Linked DNA regions of Gluconacetobacter diazotrophicus PA1 5. The protein of the gene in region 1 binds, or shares a complex with, the protein of each later gene. Links are inferred from orthologs where the notes say so. Each region holds a gene or a part of one and is shown on either strand. Other genes may lie near its edges.

Region 1 (6,037 bases):
CGCCATGATTCCCGCGATCCGCGATACCGCCAGCACGTCACCCTTCTTGATGGTGCCCGACAGGATCAGGTCCAACGTCTCCTCGCGCATCGACACCCGCCCGCGGGCGACGGCCTGCCGCGCCGTGGCCGGCTTGGTGGACACATCGACCATGACGGCATGGCCGTTGGCGTCCAGGTGAGACAATCCGCCGGCAGTCGCCATGTTCAGACCGTGCCCAGCAGCACGCGGGCCGCGTCGCCGGGGACATCGTGGCGCAGCAGGCTCTCGCCGACCAGGAAGCCGCTGGCGCCGATCTCGCTCAGCCGGACGATGTCCGCGTGCGTGCTGATGCCACTCTCCGACACCACGATCCGGTCCGGCGGCACCAGGGGGGTCAGTTGGATGGTTGTCTCAAGATCGGTCTTCAAGGTCTTGAGATTTCGGTTATTAATGCCAATCAGGGACGTATCCAGCGCCAGGGCGCGGTTCAGTTCGCCCTCGTCATGCACTTCCACCAGCACGTCCATGTCCAGTCCGCGCGCGATGTCCAGCAGCTCCGATGCCTCGGTATCCGTCAGGGCGGCCAGGATCAGCAGGATGCAGTCCGCACCGATCAGCCGGCTTTCATGGACCTGCCACGGGTCCAGGATGAAATCCTTGCGCAGGATCGGCAGGCTGCATGCCTTGCGAACCCGTTGCAGGTCCTCGGCGCAGCCGTGGAAGCAGGACCCTTCGGTCAGCACCGAGATACAGGCGGCGCCCGCCGTTTCATATTGCACGGCGATGCCGGCCGGATCGTAGTCCGGGCGCAGGATGCCCGCGGATGGCGATGCCTTCTTGATCTCCGCGATCAGGCCGATCTGCCGGTCCGCCGTGCGTTGCTTCAGCGCCTGGCCGAACCCCCGGGTGGGAGAGTCGACCTCGCGCGCGCGGGCGGTGATGTCCTTCAGCGGGGTGATCGTCGCCCGCTGGGCGACATCCACGCGGGTGCGGGCACAAATCCGCGCCAGGACATCGGGAATCCCGTCCTGGCCGGGCGTGTTACCGCAATCGATCGGCGCCTGGCTTGTCGGCATGTCGTTCATCATAAGCTTTGTGTAATCCCCTCCGGCGTATCCATGTGGCGACGGCGCGCGGAATTCAGCATGGCCAGGGCCGATCCGTCATCCAGCACGCGGGCCGCATCCGCCACCAGCGCCCGTAGCGACGCCGGTCTCAATCTCCCATCGTCATCCAGTGCCGCACCGCGTCCCGCCACATGCAGGCAGGCCGCCGCGTTCAGCAGCACGGTATCGCGATAGGCTCCATGGGCGCCCGCCAGCAAAGCCGTAAGGGCCGCCGCATTTTCCTCCGCCCCGCCACCCGCGATCGCCGTGATCGGCGCGGGGCGCAGGCCCGCATCCTCGGGCCGCAGCGTCAGGTCGTAAATCCGTCCGTTCTGCAACGCCACGATCGCGGTAGGACCGGCCAGCGTCAGTTCGTCCACGCCCCGGCCGCCCGTCGCGCCTTCGCAATAGCCATGCACGGCCCACACGCGCTCCGACCCCAGAAGCTGCAACGTCTCCACCACCGGGCGCAGCCATGCCGGATCGAACACACCGACCAGTTGATGTGTGACGCCGGCCGGATTGCACAAGGGGCCGATCAGGTTGAACAGCGTGCGGATTCCCAGCGCGGCCCGCACCGGTCCGGCATGGCGCATGGCCGGATGGTGCGCCGGCGCCGCCATGAAAGCCAGGTTTCCGTCATTGATCCGCGCGGCGATCACCGACGGGTCGTCCGACAGATCCACGCCCAGCGCGCCCAGCACGTCGGTCGCGCCGGAACGCGACGACAGGGCCCGGTTGCCATGCTTGGCGACCGGAACACCCAGCGCGGCCAGGACGAAGGCGACGGCGGTCGAAATATTCAGTGTGCCCAGTCCGTCGCCGCCCGTGCCGCAGACATCGATCGTGCCCGGAGGAACGGGGCCGACCGCCCGCATGCGTGACCGCACGGCGCGCACCGCGCCCAGCAGTTCCGCGCGCTTCTCACCCCGGACCCGCAACGCCATCAGGAAGGCGGCGATCAGCGTGTCGGGCACGCCGCCGTCCATGATCAGGCCGAACGCGTCCTCGGCCTCGGTTTCAGTCAGTGTTTCGCCCCGCGCCAGGCGGTTCAGGATGGTCCGGAACGCACCCGCTTGGTCGGCAGACAGGGACGGCACGCCATCCATGATCGGCTCAGGCCGCTTTTCGCGGTGTGTTCAGGCCCCGCGCGATGGCCATGAAATTGGCCAGGATGTCGTGCCCGTGTTCCGACGCGATGCTCTCGGGGTGGAACTGGACGCCGAAGATCGGCAGCGTGCGGTGGCGCAGCCCCATGATGACGCCGTCCTCGGTCCGGGCGACCGGCACCAGGTCGGACGGCAGGTCGGCCGGATCGACGGTCAGGCTGTGATAGCGCGTGGCCAGGAACGGGTCGGGCAGGCCCGCGAATACGCCGCTCCCGTCATGGGTCACCGGGCTGACCTTGCCATGCATCGGGGTGGGCGCCCGCACGACCGTTCCGCCGAACACCTGCCCGATGGCCTGGTGCCCCAGGCAGACGCCGAAGACCGGAACGCGGCCGGCGGCCTTGCAGATCAGTTCGCAGCAGATCCCCGCCTGGTCCGGCGTGCCCGGGCCGGGCGACAGCACGATGGCGTCGGGGTTCAGGTCCATGGCCTGGTCGGCGGTCAGCGCGTCATTGCGGCGAACGTCGCACACCTCCCCCAGGTCGCCCAGATAGTGGACGAGGTTGAAGGTGAAGCTGTCGTAATTGTCGATCAGCAGGATCATGGCAATATGATGACCTCCCGTTTCGGCCCGGTCAAACAACAGATCAGAAATTAATCAAAATAATGTCTGGCGTTCAAAAATGGGGATTTTATTGCGCCACTCGTTAAGAACGGCGCAATTTTATGATCCCGCCGTGTTCTGCCCGCGGGCGAACTGCACAGCGTCCTCGGCCGCGCGGAACAGGGCACGCGCCTTGTGCCGGGTTTCCTCGTATTCCAGGTCGGGCACGCTGTCGGCCACCACGCCGCAGCCGGCCTGCACGTGCATCTGCCCGTCCTTGACCACGGCCATGCGCAGGCCGATGCAGGTATCCATGGCGCCGTTCGCCCCGAAATAGCCGATGCATCCGGCGTAGGTGGCGCGGCGGGTCGGCTCGACCTCGTCGATGATCTCCATCGCACGGATCTTCGGCGCGCCGGTCAGGGTCCCGGCGGGAAAGCCCGCGATCAGGGCATCCAGCGCCTCCAGCCCCGGCCGCAACTGCCCCTCGACGTTCGAGGAAATGTGCATGACGTGGCTGAAGCGCTCGATGACGAATTTCTCGGTCACCTGGACCGAACCCACGGTACAGGCCCGCCCGATATCGTTGCGCCCCAGATCGATCAGCATCAGGTGCTCGGCCAGTTCCTTGGGGTCGGCCAGCAGGTCCCGCTCCAGCGCCAGATCCTCCTCGTCCGTCCGGCCGCGCGGGCGGGTGCCGGCCAGCGGGCGCACCGTCATCTGCCCGTCGCGCAGCCGGACCAGGATTTCGGGCGACGAGCCCACCAGGCTGAATCCGTCGAACGCCAGGTTGAACAGGAACGGCGCCGGATTGATGCGGCGCAGCGCCCGGTACAGCGCCAGCGGCGGCAGCGTGAAGGCGGTCGAGAAACGCTGGCTGGGCACGACCTGGAAGGCATCGCCCGCCGCGATGTAGTCCTGGATGCGCCGGACCATGGCGCAGAAACCCTCACGCGTGAAGGTCGAGCGCGGCGCCTCGAGCGGCCCGGTATAATCCGGCGTGATCTCGTGCAGTTGCAGCGGCTCGGACAGGGTGCGCCGCGCCGTGGCCAGCAGGTCCTGCGCCGCCTGCCATGCCGCTTCGGGCGTGCGGTCGCTTCGGGGGCGCACGGGCGCCGCCAGGATCAGCTCGTCGCGCACCGTATCGAAGATCGCGAACAGCCCGGGGCGGATCATCACCCCTTCGGGCAGGTCCAGGTCGTCAGCCGGCATGTCCGGCAGATGCTCCATCTGCCGGACCATGTCATAGCCCAGATAGCCGAACAGCCCGGCCACCATGGGCGGCAGGCCGGACGGCAACGTCATCTGGCTGGCGCGGATCACGGCGCGCAGCGAATCCAGCGGCGGCACCCCGGCCGGCACGAACGCGGCCGGGTCCCGCGCCGCGTCGGTGTTGATCGTGGCCGCGCCGCCATGGCAGCGCCAGATCAGGTCGGGCAGCAGGCCGATCACCGAATACCGGCCGCGCGCCACCCCGCCCTCGACGCTTTCCAGCAGGAACGCGTTGCGCGGGGGCGCCGTGTCGCTGGCCCCGGCCAGGCGCGACAGGCGCATATAGGCGGCGACCGGGGTCAGCAGGTCCGCGGCCTCGATGCTCCAGACCACCGCGCCCTGTCCCTGCCGGAGCGTGGCCAGCACGTCGTCGCGCCCGGCCGGAACCGGGGCGGCGGAGGCGGAGGGGATGCTCACGGGCTGGATTCTCCGGCGGCGGGGCTGCCGGTCACCGACGACAGGGCGGATTGCAGCGCGCCCATGTTGGTCTTGGGCTTGACGGCCTGCTGCAGCGTTGCCGCGTAGGACAGGCCGATATCGTTGGCGATCGCCTGCGACAGGCCGGTGCGGATGCGGTCGACCTGCATCGGCTGGGTCGCGGGATCGGGATGGGTGATCGCGGTCAGGGTCGCGACATAGAACCCGTCCGGTTCGTCCAGCATGACGGTCTGCCCGGCAGCGCCCAGGCGGAAGACCAGGCGTGCCAGCTCATCGGGCACGCCCTCGATCTGCTGTCCGCGCCCCAGCGGCGCGGGGTGCAGGACCTGCTGCCCCGGGCCCGCCGCCGCCGCGACGCCGCCATGGGCCTTCGCGGCCAGGTAGAGCGCGGTGGCCTGCACATTGGCGGTGTGACGGCGGGATTCGTCCTCCCACGCGCCGCGTCCCTGGTCGGGCACGGCGTCGAAGGGGCGAAGCTGGCCCGGTTCCACGCTGTCCACGGCGACGGCGAACCAGGCATTGTCCGGCCCCTGCACCAGTGTCGGGTTCGCCCCCTTCGCCTGGGCGAAGATCCGCGCCACGATCGCCCGGCGCAGCGCGTCGCTTCCGGGAACCGGCGCGGGTTCGCCGGCCTGCGTCCGGCCCTGCTCGTCCAGCGTCCCGGCGATGGCCACGGCACCCAGATTGTCGGGAATGCGGTCCAGCCCGCCGCCGGCGATCGCGTCCTGCAGCTTCTGCACGCGCGGCCCCACCAGATCGGCGGCCTGGGTCTGGGCCATCTGGTCGCGCAGTTCCTGCCGGGCGGTGGCGAAATCGGTGTCATGCGGCGGCGTGACCTGCGTCACCCTGAAGACGACCCAGCCGGTATCGGTCTGCACCGGTCCCTGCAGGACCGAAGCCGGGGCGGCGAAGACCAGCTTCGCCAGGCCGGGCGAGGGAATCGCGCTTTCGCGGACGTTGTCCATTCCCACCGCCGCGCTGTCCTTGGCGCCAGACTGGATTTTGGCCCAGTCGGCACCCGCCTGCCACTGGGCGGCAATGGCCTGGGCGCGGGCCTGGCTGGGCGCGGTCACGATCTGCACGCTGCGGGTCTCGGGCACATGGTATTTCGATTGCTGTGCGTCATAGAGACGGCGCAGCTCGGCATCCGGAATGTCGATCGACCGCGCGACCGTGTCGGGCGACAGTACGACGATGCGCGCATGCCGGAATTCCGGCAGCCGGAACAGCCACGGATGATTGTCGTAGAACCGGCGCAGCGTCGCCGTGTCGGGCGCGGGCGTCCCCTGGTCGCCCAGGGCGATGCGCACCAGGTCGATCGTCCGGGCCTGGGCGCCGAAATCGAACGCGCGGCGCACCATGACTTCCGGAGCGCGCGCGCCGCTCTGCAGCGGCTCGACCAGCGCGCGGACGGCCAGGTCCGTCCGCACGATGTCCAGCAGCCGTGCCTCGGTCATGCCGATCTGACGCAGCCGCGAATCGAACAGCGCGCGGTCGAAGCGGCCATCCGGCCCCTTGAAGATCTG
Region 2 (6,074 bases), 790 kb from region 1 along the record:
GACGGCCCCCGCATCCTCGATACGGCGGCCGCGCGGGCCATCGACCGCATAGGCCCGCACGATCGGCAGGGTACGGCCCCGCAGGCCGCTGACCGAAACCCGGTCGCCCGGCTTGACCAGCCCGGCAATGGCCAGCCCGAGTTCGTGCGAGCAGAGGATTTCCGTCCCGTCGGTCAGGATCAGCCCGTCCACGTCACCCGCCGGCGTGGGCAGGTAATGCGCGACCGTGCCCGAGGTGACGGGAAGCGGGGAAAAGTCGTAGGCCGAAACCGGCTGCCCCGTGGACACCGCGGCAGCGGGCGCTGCGGCGGGACGCGCGGGCGCGGCCGACGGCCGGGCGGCCGCCGATCCGGCCAGCAGGACGGACAGGCCGGCCGCCACCGGAAGAAGGGGGAAACGGCGGAACATATCCTGGAACATTTCCATGCCTGGTCTCGTCTCTGCGTGGTCGTCGTGCGTGGGGCGGAACAGTCAAGTCGATCCCGCCCGGCGCGACAATCCCCGCTTGCGTCGGATCAGTGCCGGAAGTGGCGCATACCTGTGAACACCATGGCGATGCCCGCCCGGTCGGCGGCGGCGATGACCTCGTCATCGCGGATCGATCCGCCCGGCTGGATCACCGCCGTGGCGCCGGCCGCGATCGCGGCCTCCAGCCCGTCGGCGAAGGGGAAAAACGCGTCCGACGCCACCACGCTGCCCGTCGTCAGCGGCTGGTCCAGGCCGGCGGCCCGGGCGGCTTCCGCCCCCTTGATCGCGGCGATGCGCGCCGAGTCCACGCGGCTCATCTGCCCCGCGCCGATGCCGGCGGTCGCCTGGCCCTTGGCATAGACGATGGCGTTCGACTTCACATGCTTGCCGACGCGGAAGGCGAAGATCAGATCCGCCATCTCGGCCTCGGTCGGGGCGCGGCGGGTCACCACCTTCAGGCCGGCGGGGACGATCCGGCCATTGTCGCGGGTCTGCGCCAGGAAGCCGCCGGCGACCGAACGGATGGCCACCCCGCCCACGGACGGGTCGGGCATCGCGCCGGTCAGCAGCAGGCGCAGGTTCTTCTTCTTCGCCAGGATCGCCTGGGCCTCCTCCGTCGCGTCGGGGGCGACGATGACCTCGGTGAAGATGGCCGCGATGCGCGCGGCGGCGTCGGCGTCCAGCGTGCGGTTCAGCGCGACGATGCCGCCGAAGGCCGAGACCGGATCGCAGCGCAGCGCCAGGTCCCAGGCCGCCGACAGCGTATCGGCGGTGGCGACGCCGCAGGGATTGGCGTGCTTGACGATCACCACCGCCGGGCCGTCGAATTCCGCCACGGCCTCGAACGCCGCATCGGTATCGTTCAGGTTGTTGTAGGACAGGGATTTGCCCTGCACCTGGCGGGCGGTGGCCACACCGGGCCGGCTGCTGCCGTCGGCATAGAAGGCCGCCTGCTGGTGCGGATTTTCGCCATAGCGCAGGCTTTCGCGGCGCAGGCCCGCGACGGCCAGGCGTTCCGGCAGCACGTCGCCGCGCTGCACGGCGAACCACGCCGCGATGGCGGAATCATAGGCGGCGGTGCGGGCATAGGCCGCGCCGGCCAGCGCGCGCCGCGCCGCAAGCGTGGTGCCGCCCTGGGCCAGCGCGTCGATCACCGCGCCGTACTGCGCCGGATCGGTCAGCACCACGACATGGCCGTGGTTCTTGGCCGCCGCGCGGATCAGGGCGGGGCCGCCGATATCGATGTTCTCGATGCAGTCCTCTTCCCCCGCGCCGGAGGCCACCGTGGCCTCGAACGGGTAGAGGTTCACCGCGACCAGGTCGATCGGCGCGATCCCGTGTTCGTCCATCTGCGCCAGATGGGCCGGCAGGTCGCGGCGGCCCAGGATGCCGCCATGGATCTGCGGCACCAGGGTCTTCACCCGCCCGTCGAGAATTTCGGGAAAGCCGGTATGGTCCGACACCTCGGTCACCTTCAGTCCGGCCTCGCGCAGCGCACGGGCCGAGCCCCCGGTCGAGAGGATTTCCGCCCCATGGGCGATCAGGGCGCGGGCGAGGTCGAGCAACCCCGCCTTGTCGGAAACGGAAATCAGGGCGCGGCGGACCGGCACGGGCGTCTGGGTCATCGCGGGAAGCGACCTTTCACATGGACGGGCGGCAAAGCCCGCGTCCTTATCCAACCTGGACCACGGGAGCAAGGCTGGGCATGATGCCCCGCACCCCGAACGATTGGGTTTCCAAAGGGCTCGGCCCTTTGGCGGGTCAAGGGCTGAGCCCTTGTACACACGCCCGAATGTCCTCGACCAACCCCGGCAGAACAGACAACGCCATCCCGTCCAGACTGACAACCGGACGCACCGACAGGCTGTTGACCAGCACCACACCCCCTGCCCCCCGCAGATCGTCGGGTATCAGCGAGGCCTCCTCCACCATGCAAGCCGCCAGCAGCACGGCGCGAGCGATCCCCGGCAAGGCGCCGTCGCCGACCGGCGGCGTGACCAGGCGCCCCTGGTGATGGACCAGCACCGTGCTGACCGTGCTTTCGGCCACCCGCCCCGCCGCGTTCAGCAGCAGCGCGTCATCCGCGCCGCGCTGTTCGGCCTCCAGCCGGGCCAGGATGTTGGGCAGGTAATTCAGGCTCTTGACCCGCGAGAGCGGGGATGCCGCATCCCGCCGGACGCGGGTGCTGACCACCAGGCGGGCCGGTCCCGGGGCGGGCGCCGGGGGAAAGGGCACGATCAGCAGGCTGGGTTGCGGAGAGGCGGGCGGGAACAGGCCGCGCGGGCCGCAGCCGCGCGTCAGAGTCAGGCGCAGCGCGCCTTCGGCCAGCGCATTGTGCCGCACCACCTGGCGCAACGCGTCCTCGATCCGGTCCAGGTCGGGGCCCGGAAACATCAGCAGGTCCGCACCCTGGCACAGCCGGTCGAGATGCCGGGCCAGATGGGCGATGCGCCCCCCCGCGACGCGCATCGTCTCGAACAGTCCGTCACCCAGGGTCAGGCCGCGATCGGCGGGATCGATCCGCGCCCGGTCCGCCGGGACCAGCCCGTCATTCAGCCACAGCATCGTCATGACGCCATCCCGGCCGGCTCGGCCCCGAACAGGGCCAGCAGCGGCGCGATCTTCAGGCACATTTCCGCATATTCCCGCCCGGGGTCCGACAGGATCGTGATCCCGCCCCCCGCCGCCGCCACGATCGCATCCGGCGTCGTGGCCAGGGCGCGGATGACGACCGAACTGTCCATCGCGCCATCGGTGCCGATGCGAAAGACCACCCCGCAATAGGCCTGCCGCGCCGACGATTCCAGTTCGTCGATGATCTGCATCGCGCGGTGCTTCGGCGCGCCGGTCACCGATCCGGGCGGCAGGGTGGCGCGCAGCAGGTCGATGGCATCCCGTCCCGGGGCCAGGGTGGCCGTGACCTCGGACACCAGGTGATGGACATGGGTGAAGGTCTCCACCGACAGCAGTTCCGGGACACCGACGCTGCCGATCCGCGCGACACGACCCAGATCGTTGCGCATCAGGTCCACGATCATCAGGTTTTCCGCCCGTTCCTTCTCATCGGCCGCGAGTTCGACACGGCGGGCGGCATCCTGTGCCGGGGTGGCGCCGCGCGGGCGGGTGCCCTTGATCGGCCGGGTGCGGGCCACCCCGTCAGGGCCGAGATGCACGAACCGCTCCGGCGAGGCCGACAGCAGGCCGAAACCCGGCCCGCAGGCCAGCCACGCCCCGAACGGCGCGGGCGAGGCCCGGCGCAGGGCCCGGTAGATGGCGCCGTCCGTCAGGCCGGGCGGGCGGCGGGCGGCCATGCGCCCGGTGATGTTGACCTGGAAGATGTCGCCCGCCGCGATCCGCTCCACCGCGCGCGCCACCGCGGCGGCGTACTGCCCCGGCGCCTGGTCGGCGGCGAAGGCCAGGCGCGGCAGGGCGGCGGGGGCCGGGGCCGGCTCCATGGCCGCCCACGCGGCGCTTACGTCGGCGATCAGCCGGTCCGGATCGGGGCGGATCGTCGCCAGGTAGGCGCGCCGCCGCACACGGTCGAACAGGACGGCATGGTCATAGAACCCCGCCGCCAGGTCCGGCTGGGCCGGATCGGCCACGTGGCGGGTCGCGATCCCTTCGAGGCGCCGCCCCACCCCGTACCCGGCGAAGCCGATCACCCCGCCCGCGAACGGCAGGGCCTCGCCGGATGCGGTCACGGGCGGCGATCCGGCCGGCGGCAGCAGGGCGCGCAGGGCCGCCAGCGGATCAGATGCCAGCGGGGCCCCGCCGTCCCGCCATTCAAGGACCTGGCGCGGCCGGCGGCAGAGGATGGTCCAGCGCGCGCGCGGCCCCGCCGGCCCGCCGCTGTCCAGGCAGGCCAGCCACGGTTCGTCCCGCCACGCCCACAGCACGTCATCAGGGTCCCGCCACGGCAGTTCGACGGCGTGAAGGTCCCCGATGCCAACCGGACCATCCATGACCGCTACCCCCCCGCGGCGAAGGCGTCGATCAGGGACAGGACTTCGGCCACGTCCGGGGATTCCATCACGCGGTGGGCCAGCCGTCGGCAGTCCTCGAACGACAGGGCGCGCACCCTGCGCTTCACCCGGGGCACGGCGGAGGCGGTCATCGAGAAGCTGCGCAGGCCCAGCCCGACCAGCAGCGGCACCACCCGCGGATCGCCGGCGATTTCCCCGCAGATCGAAATCGGACGATACTGGCGCAGCGCGGCCTCGGTCACCGTCTGGATCAGGCGCAGCACGGCGGGATGCAGCGGCTGGTAGAGGGACGCGACATCGGCCAGGGCGCGATCGGCCGCCAGCGTGTACATCGTCAGGTCGTTGGTGCCGATGGCCAGGAATTCGGCTTCCTGCGCCAGCGCATCGCCCATGATGGCGGCGGCCGGGGTTTCGACCATGATGCCCAGCGGCGGCAGGCTGTCACCCAGCTTCACCCCCCGGCGGCGCAGGCGGCGCGCGACGCGCTGATAGATGTCGCGGGCCTCGCGCAGTTCCGGGACGGTCGTGACCATCGGCAGCATGACGCGCATCGGCCCGGCGGACGACGCCTTCAGGATCGCGGCGAACTGGGTTTCCAGGATCGCGGGATGGCGCAGCAGCAGCCGCAGGCCGCGCACGCCCAGCGCCGGATTGACGTTGTCGCCGTCACGGTCCAGCCCCGCGCGGTTCAGGGCCTCGCTATGCTTTTCGCCGCCCCAGTCCACCACGCGGATGGTGGTGGTATCCCCTGCCATCGCGGTGATGATTTCGGAATAGATCGCGGCCTGGCTGTCCTCGTCCGGCATGGTTTCGGCATTGATGAACAGGAATTCCGTGCGCAGCAGGCCGATGCCCGACGCGCCGGACTGCGCGATCAGCGCCAGTTCGGCCGGCAGTTCCAGATTGGCCTGCAGATGCAGCTTCTCGCCGCTGGACAGGCGGGCCGGCAGGCGGCGCAGCCGGCCCAGCGCCTGGCGTTCGCGCGCATGTTCGGCCACCCCGCCGCGCGCCGCCGCCAGCGTATCCTCGGTCGGGTCCACCACCACCAGCCCGGCGGTGCCGTCCACCACCACGGTGGCCCCCTCGCGCACCCGCGCCATCAGCCCGTGGGCGGCCAGCACGGCGGGAATGCCCAGGGCGCGCAGCATGATGGCGGTGTGGTCGGTGGCGCCCCCTTCCTCGGTCGCGACCGCGACGATGCGCGACGGGTCGATCAGCGCCGCATCGGCGGGGCGCAACTGTTCGGTGACCAGCACCGCGCCCTCGGGAAGCGCGCTGAACGAGCGAAAGGGCATGCGCCCCAGGTTGCGCAGCAGCCGCCGGCCGATTTCGCGGAATTCGCCCGCGCGGCGCTGGGCGGCGGCGGCGTCCTCGCCCTCGGGCACCGGGGCGTCGGCCCCGCCCAGCAGGGCCAGGGCCAGGCTTTCGGTTTCCTGCCGGACGGCGGCTTCGGCTGTCAGTCCGTCCTGGACGATGCGGCGGCGGATGCCGCGCTGCAGGCGCGACGGGCCGAGCATCCGGCGATAGACCTCCAGCAGCGATCCGATTTCGATCTGGCTGTCCTCGGGCAGCACCGCCAGGCGGTCGCGCAGGCGTTCGACCTGCCGCACCGACCGTTCCACG

What was found.
Region 2: the proteins of GDI_RS09215 (region 1) and GDI_RS05595 are in contact, whole or in part, in a solved structure (PDB 8RP0), measured with the Escherichia coli proteins. The link is inferred for Gluconacetobacter diazotrophicus PA1 5 from one-to-one orthologs.

Annotation. Positions count from the first base shown.
Region 1 is NC_010125.1:1,967,081-1,973,117, reverse strand. The notes cover bases 1,004-3,856. They hold GDI_RS09215 (anthranilate synthase component II), read right to left. Parts: upstream 2,802-3,856; coding sequence 2,205-2,801; downstream 1,004-2,204. Other genes in these bases: trpE (anthranilate synthase component I), read right to left, coding at 2,922-3,856; trpD (anthranilate phosphoribosyltransferase), read right to left, coding at 1,067-2,197; trpC (indole-3-glycerol phosphate synthase TrpC), read right to left, coding at 1,004-1,067. Outside these bases: cyclic pyranopterin monophosphate synthase MoaC, read right to left, coding at 1-204; more of trpC, read right to left, coding at 207-1,003; more of trpE, read right to left, coding at 3,857-4,490; GDI_RS09205 (peptidylprolyl isomerase), read right to left, coding at 4,487-6,037. UniProt on the Escherichia coli protein: Part of a heterodimeric complex that catalyzes the two-step biosynthesis of 4-amino-4-deoxychorismate (ADC), a precursor of p-aminobenzoate (PABA) and tetrahydrofolate.
Region 2 is NC_010125.1:1,177,721-1,183,794, forward strand. What follows is about bases 2,234-5,123. They hold GDI_RS05595 (anthranilate synthase component I family protein), read right to left. Parts: upstream 4,431-5,123; coding sequence 3,036-4,430; downstream 2,234-3,035. Other genes in these bases: GDI_RS05590 (aminotransferase class IV), read right to left, coding at 2,234-3,039; ptsP (phosphoenolpyruvate--protein phosphotransferase), read right to left, coding at 4,436-5,123. In the rest of the region: GDI_RS05580 (hypothetical protein), read right to left, coding at 1-426; purH (bifunctional phosphoribosylaminoimidazolecarboxamide formyltransferase/IMP cyclohydrolase), read right to left, coding at 516-2,093; more of GDI_RS05590, read right to left, coding at 2,230-2,233; more of ptsP, read right to left, coding at 5,124-6,074. UniProt on the Escherichia coli protein: Part of a heterodimeric complex that catalyzes the two-step biosynthesis of 4-amino-4-deoxychorismate (ADC), a precursor of p-aminobenzoate (PABA) and tetrahydrofolate.